Linked DNA regions of Sediminicoccus rosea. The protein of the gene in region 1 interacts with the protein of each later gene in a pairwise test. Links are inferred from orthologs where the notes say so. Each region holds a gene or a part of one and is shown on either strand. Other genes may lie near its edges.

Region 1 (3,012 bases):
CAAGCTGACCGGCCGGCCCGGCGTCTGCATCGTCACCCGCGGGCCTGGCGCCTGCCATGCCGCCATCGGCGTGCATGTGGCGCAGCAGGACAGCACGCCCATGGTGCTGCTGGTCGGCCAGATCCCGCGCGAGGAGACGGATCGCGAGAGCTTCCAGGAGGTGGATTACCGCCGGATGTTCTCGCCCATCGCCAAGTGGGTGACGCAGATCGACGACGCGCACCGCATCCCCGAGATCATGGCCCATGCCTTCGACGTGGCGGTGAGCGGTCGCCCTGGCCCTGTCGTGGTCGCGATCAGCGAGGAGATGCAGAAGCACCTCGCCGGCGTGCCGGATATCGGTGCGGCCGATGTGGCGCCCGCGCATCCGGCGCCGGATGCCATCCCCAAGCTGATGAAGCTGCTCTCCAAGGCCGAGCGGCCGCTCGCCATCCTCGGCGGCAGCCGCTGGAGCGAGGAGGGCCGCGCCGCCATCCGTGACTTCCTGGTGGCGAACGACATCCCGACGGCGGTCTCCTTCCGCCGGCAGTCGCTGTTCGATGGCACGTCCAAGCATTACGCGGGCGATCTCGGCGTCGGCGCCGATGCCGCGCTGGTGGCGGCCGCCAAGGAATCCGACCTCATCCTTGCCTTCGGCACACGCATGGGCGAGCCGGTGAGCCAGGGCTACACGCTGCTGGACATGGCCGGCGCCACCCCGCTGGTGCAGGTCTATCCGGAGCAGTCGGAGATCGGGCGCGTCTACCGCCCGGCGCTGGGCATCACCAGCGATGTGAACGCCTTCGCGCTCGCCATTCGCGATGAGCGGGTGAAGAAGCCGAAATGGGGCGCCTGGCGCAAGCAGGTCCGTGCCGCACGCGAGGTGCAGGCCGTGGCGCCCGAATATGAGGGCCCGCTCAACCTCGCCCGCGCGCTGCAGGCGCTCGAGAAGGTGCTGCCCAAGGATACGATCTTCACGACCGATGCGGGCAACTTCGCCACCTGGCCCAGCCGCTTCATGCATGTGAAGCAGGATCAGGAATTCCTGGGCCCGACCAATGGCGCCATGGGCTATGGCGTTCCGGCGGCGATCGGCGCGGCCATCACCTATCCTGGCCGGCAGGTGATCTGCTTCGTCGGCGATGGCGGCTTCCTGATGACGGGGCAGGAGATCGCGACCGCCTTCCACCACAAGGTCGCGCCCATCATCATGGTGTTCAACAACGGGATGTACGGCACCATCCGCATGTACCAGGAGCGCGTCTATCCCGAGCGCGTCTCCGGCACGGCGCTCACCAACCCCGACTTCGCCCGCTTCATCGAGGCCTTCGGCGGCCATGGCGAGGTGGTGACGACGACGGAGGAGATGGTGCCGGCCTACAAGCGCGCCGCCGCCAGCGGCAAGCCCGCCATCATCGAGGTGCGGATGAACCCGGAGCAGGTGACCAACCGGGCCACCATCGCGGATCTGCGGGCGCAATCCACCGGCAAGAAGAAGTAGCCGGCGAGGGGGGCGCGAGCCCCCCTTCTCAATCCAGATGCGCCTCGAGCATCCAGAGCGCCTTGTCGAGCATGCGCGAGGTGCCGGTGAAGAGGTCCGCCGTGTCGGCATCGCCGGCTTCCGCTGCGGCATCAATCGCTTTGCGGGTGGTCTCGGCCAGCGCGGCGTAGCGTTCGGCCAGCGCCGCCACATGCGCCATGCCGTCGCGCAGATCGGCCGGGTAGGGGGCGAGGCGCGTGGTGCTGCCCACGGCCTGGGTGGTGCCGGAGGGCGTGCCGCCCAGCTGGACGATGCGCTCGGCCGTGTCGTCCACCGCCGTGCCGAGCTGGTTGTAGAATTCCTCGAACTGGGCATGCAGCGCCGCGAAATTCGGCCCGCGCACGGTCCAGTGCGCCATGCGCACGCCGTTGGTCAGGTCCATCAGGTCCGCCAGCGCCGCGTTGAGCAGGTCCACGCTGGTCAGGCGGGCATTTTCGCCCAGGGTGTTGCGGGTGCGGGCAAGCTTGGCCATGCATCGAATCTCCATCCTGTGATGGCATGGATATGGGGAGCGTCGCGCCGCTTTCAGATGACAAGAACGTCATGTCATGGCAGCGTCATACCATGGCAACGCGCATCTCGACCTATGCGGAGTTCTGGCCCTGGTACCTGAGCGAGCATTCGGCGCCGCTGACGCGCCGGCTGCACGCGCTGGGCACGGGGCTTGGCCTGCTGCTGCTCCTCGCCACGCTCCTGATCGGCCCGTGGTGGCTCTTCCTCGTCGCGCTGGTCGCGGGCTATGGCTTCGCCTGGGTCTCGCACATGGTGGTCGAACGGAACCGCCCCGCAAGCTTCCGCCATCCCTGGTGGTCCCTCCTCTCCGATTTCCGCATGGCTTGGTGCATGGTGACCGGCACGCTGGATGATGAGCTGCGGAAGGCCGGCGTCACACCCGGACGTTGACGTAGCGCACCGCCTCCGGCCCGCCTTCGCCCACATGGAAGGCGGCGGCGCGGGCCAGCGTCACGCGGTCCTCGTCGGAAAGGCGGCCCGCTTCGCGCAGATGCTCGGCCCAACTCTCGATGGCCCAGAGCTCCACCCAGCGGTCGGGCTGGGCGATGTCCTCGTAGAGGCGCCACGTCGCCGCCCCGCCGCGCAGCCGCACCAGCCGGCACTCGGCCATGACGGCGAGGAAGGCCGCGCGGTCGGAGGGCGCCACCTGGTAGCGCACCACCTCCAGCACGCGGTTGGCGCCCTCATGCAGCAATTCGCGCAGTTCGGCCGCGGCCGGGGCAGGGCGGACGAGCTCGACCGCGGGTGGCGCGCTCGGCGCCTCGGCGTCGAGCGTCCAATGCCGCACGAGGATCGCGCCGATCGCTGCCCCCAGGGCGAAGAGGAACATCGCCCAGGTGACGCCGACCTGCACGGCGATCCATCCCGAAAGGGCGGAGCCCGCGGCCAGCGCCCCGAAGAAGCACATCTGGTAGATGCCGATGGCGCGTGCCCGCACCCAGGCCGGGGCCGCCATCTGGGCCGAGGCCTGGAGCGTGGAG
Region 2 (3,235 bases), 410 kb from region 1 along the record:
CCACCACCTCCTCCACATCCTTCAGCGTCACGGTCTTCTTGCGCTTGTTCTCCGGCACCAGCATGCGCGAGGCGCCGACTTCGTCGATCACGTCGATCGCCTTGTCCGGCAACTTGCGGTCATGGATGTAGCGGGCCGAGAGCTCCACCGCGGCGCGGATCGCCTCCGGCGTGTACTTCACCTTGTGGTGCTTCTCGTAGTTGGTCTTCAGCCCCAGCAGGATCTTCACCGCATCCTCGACCGTGGGCTCGTTCACGTCGATCTTCTGGAAGCGCCGCACCAGCGCGCGGTCCTTCTCGAAGTGGTTGCGGTATTCCTTGTAGGTGGTGGAACCCACGCAGCGCAGCGTGCCCTGGGCGAGCGCCGGCTTCAGCAGGTTCGACGCATCCATCGCACCGCCCGAAGTGGCACCGGCGCCGATCACCGTGTGGATCTCGTCGATGAAGAGGATGGAGCCCGGCTGGGCCTCCAGCTCATTCACCACGGCCTTCAGCCGCTCCTCGAAATCGCCGCGATAGCGCGTGCCGGCCAGCAGGCTGCCCATGTCCAGCGAGTAGATGGTGGACTTGGCCAGCACCTCCGGCACGTCGCCCTCGACGATGCGCTTGGCGAGGCCCTCGGCGATGGCCGTCTTGCCCACGCCCGGGTCACCCACATAGAGCGGGTTGTTCTTGGTGCGGCGGCAAAGGATCTGGATCGTGCGCTCGATCTCGTGGTCACGGCCGATCAAGGGGTCGATCTTGCCGGCCTGGGCGCGCTTGTTGAGGTTCACGCAATAGGTGCTGAGCGCATCCTGGTTGCGGTTGCCGCCGCGCGGCTTCTCCTCGCGCTCCTCCTTGCCGGCATTCTCCTCCGGCGTCGGCGCCTGGCCCTGGACGGGGCGCGGCTGCGAGCGGCCGGGGGCCTTGGCGATGCCATGGCTGATGAAGTTCACGGCATCCAGGCGCGTCATGTCCTGCAGCTGCAGGAAATAGACGGCATGGCTCTCGCGCTCGCTGAACAGGGCGACGAGCACATTCGCACCCGTCACCTCGTCCCGCCCGGAGGACTGCACATGGATGGCGGCCCGCTGCACGACGCGCTGGAAGCCGGCGGTGGGCTTCGGATCGCCGGTGCGGTCGCTGACCAGGCCGGCCAGGTCCTTGTCGAGGAATTCGGTGAGTTCCCGCTTCAGGCGGTCCACATCCACGCCGCAGGCACGCAGCACGGTGGTGGCATCCGCGTCATCGCCCAGGGCGAGGAGCAGGTGTTCGAGGGTGGCGTATTCATGGCGGCGGTCATTGGCGAGGCCAAGCGCGCGATGGAGCGTCTGCTCAAGGTTGCGGGACAGCATGGATCAACGCTCCCACTGGAGAAGGCCAGATCCGAGGATCGGATCGTGGCGGATTGATGATGATGTGGTGGCGCTCCCTTGCCGTCACACCCCGCACGTCATGTCAAAATTTTCATGCCGTGCGGTGATAGTCTTACGTCTCACTCTTTCGAGCCCTACTCTTTCGAGCCCTACTCTTTTTCGATCGTGCACTGCAGCGGGTGCTGGTTCTGGCGGGCCAGATCCATCACCTGCGTCACCTTGGTCTCGGCGACCTCGTAGGTATAGACCCCGCAGACGCCCACGCCGCGGCGATGGACGTGCATCATGATGCGCGTCGCCTCGTCCCGGTTCTTCTGGAAGAAGCGCTCCAGCACGTGGACGACGAACTCCATCGGCGTGTAGTCGTCGTTCAGCATCAGGACCTTGTACATCGCCGGCTTCTTGGTCTTCGGGCGCGGCTTGACGACGACGCCGGTGGCGGGCCCGCCATCGCCGTCGCGCTTATCCGGATCGGACATGGTGATCGGCTTCATCATAACGTTCCGGGGGTCCATCCATTCACAGTCTGGGCGCGGGTCTACGCCGTGCAGAATATCGGTTGCCGAGGCCCCACGGAAAGGGGTTTGGCACATCCGGGCGCCGAATAACCGAAACGAAACGCGGAAACAGGGCATGAGGGCCGGAAAATCCGGGCGCGGAGGCGCCGCGCCCCACGCCAGCCGGCACGACTCGCCCCGAAACGCGAAAACCCGGCCGCGCGAACGGCCGGGTTCCATCAAGCGAGCCGGAGCCCGCAAGTGCAGGCGATCACCCCCAGGCCGGATCGCTTCAGCGAGCCGAAGCGAGGCGCGCAGGGCGCGCGCCCGGCCCCTGAGGGCGATGCATTACGCCGCGATCGGCTTCGCCATCTTCTCCATGGCGAGCGTCATGCGGGCCGAGATCGGCTCGATCGAGGTCTCGGCCAGCTTCATGGCGGCTTCCGAGATCTTCGTCGTGTCGTTCACGGCGCGCTCGAAGGCCGTCTTGGTGAAGGAGGCCTGGAAATCGGCGGCTTCCTTGAGGCTCTTCACGCTCGACAGCGCCTTCACGCCCTCGATCGTGTGCTCGGAGAAGGCCTGGAACATCGCCATCGTCTGGCGGGACAGGTCCTGCACGCCGGTCACGTAGAGCTGCGACGCCTTGGTCAGCGCCTCGAGGTTGCCACGGCCGAACTCGGCGGCTTCCTCGGCGGCCTTCAGCAGGTCGCCCGCGGTCTTGTTCGCGGTCTCCATCGTCTTCTCGACGGCGGCGCGGGCCTGGACAGTGGTGTCCTCGACCAGCTTCTTCGCGGTGGCGGCGCCGGTCTGCGCGGCCTGGCTCATCGCCTTCTTCATGTCAGCCTGGGTGGCCATGATCGTCTTCCTTCGTCAGTGGCCTGTCAGCCGGTCCGAGAGGGAAAGCCCGAGGGACGAACTGGGAGGCCGTGTTTTGCTGCAATGCAGCATGGAGCCTATCTAGGACCCCGCCCGCCCCGATGCAAGGATTTTTTTGTGCACTGCACAAAACCGCCGGCACCCCCTCAAAACCACCCCTCCCCCGCGAAACGGATGGACAAACGGCCGCTTGGCTGTTTCTTTGCGCGCAGAGCGTGAGCGTGCCGACTGAGCCTTGGGGGAGGCGACACCGGTGCGCGCTGGGGAACCGAATGACCATCTCTTTCTTGTCGCGCGCCACGCTGGCGGTTTTCCTCGGCCTTTGCACGGGCCTCGCCGCCACCGGCCCCGCCGGCGCCCAGATCACCGCGCGGGACCGCTACGCCTCCATCGTCGTCGAGGCACGGACCGGCCAGGTGCTCAGCGCCGCGAACGCGGATGAGACGCGCCACCCCGCCTCGCTCACCAAGATGATGACGCTCTACATGCTGTTCGAGGCGATGCGCGA

What was found.
Region 2: the proteins of dps (region 1) and clpS interact in binary tests that used the Escherichia coli proteins (3 or more experiments, as listed by UniProt). The link is inferred for Sediminicoccus rosea from one-to-one orthologs.

Annotation. Positions count from the first base shown.
Region 1 is NZ_CP137852.1:1,411,259-1,414,270, forward strand. What follows is about bases 251-2,945. They hold dps (DNA starvation/stationary phase protection protein Dps), read right to left. Parts: upstream 1,992-2,945; coding sequence 1,509-1,991; downstream 251-1,508. Other genes in these bases: R9Z33_RS06780 (thiamine pyrophosphate-dependent enzyme), read left to right, coding at 251-1,480; R9Z33_RS06790 (DUF962 domain-containing protein), read left to right, coding at 2,084-2,422; R9Z33_RS06795 (MFS transporter), read right to left, coding at 2,406-2,945. Outside these bases: more of R9Z33_RS06780, read left to right, coding at 1-250; more of R9Z33_RS06795, read right to left, coding at 2,946-3,012.
Region 2 is NZ_CP137852.1:997,318-1,000,552, reverse strand. The notes cover bases 169-3,086. They hold clpS (ATP-dependent Clp protease adapter ClpS), read right to left. Parts: upstream 1,834-3,086; coding sequence 1,504-1,833; downstream 169-1,503. Other genes in these bases: R9Z33_RS04715 (serine hydrolase), read left to right, coding at 3,000-3,086; R9Z33_RS04720 (phasin family protein), read right to left, coding at 2,200-2,706; clpA (ATP-dependent Clp protease ATP-binding subunit ClpA), read right to left, coding at 169-1,333. Outside these bases: more of clpA, read right to left, coding at 1-168; more of R9Z33_RS04715, read left to right, coding at 3,087-3,235. UniProt on the Escherichia coli protein: Involved in the modulation of the specificity of the ClpAP-mediated ATP-dependent protein degradation.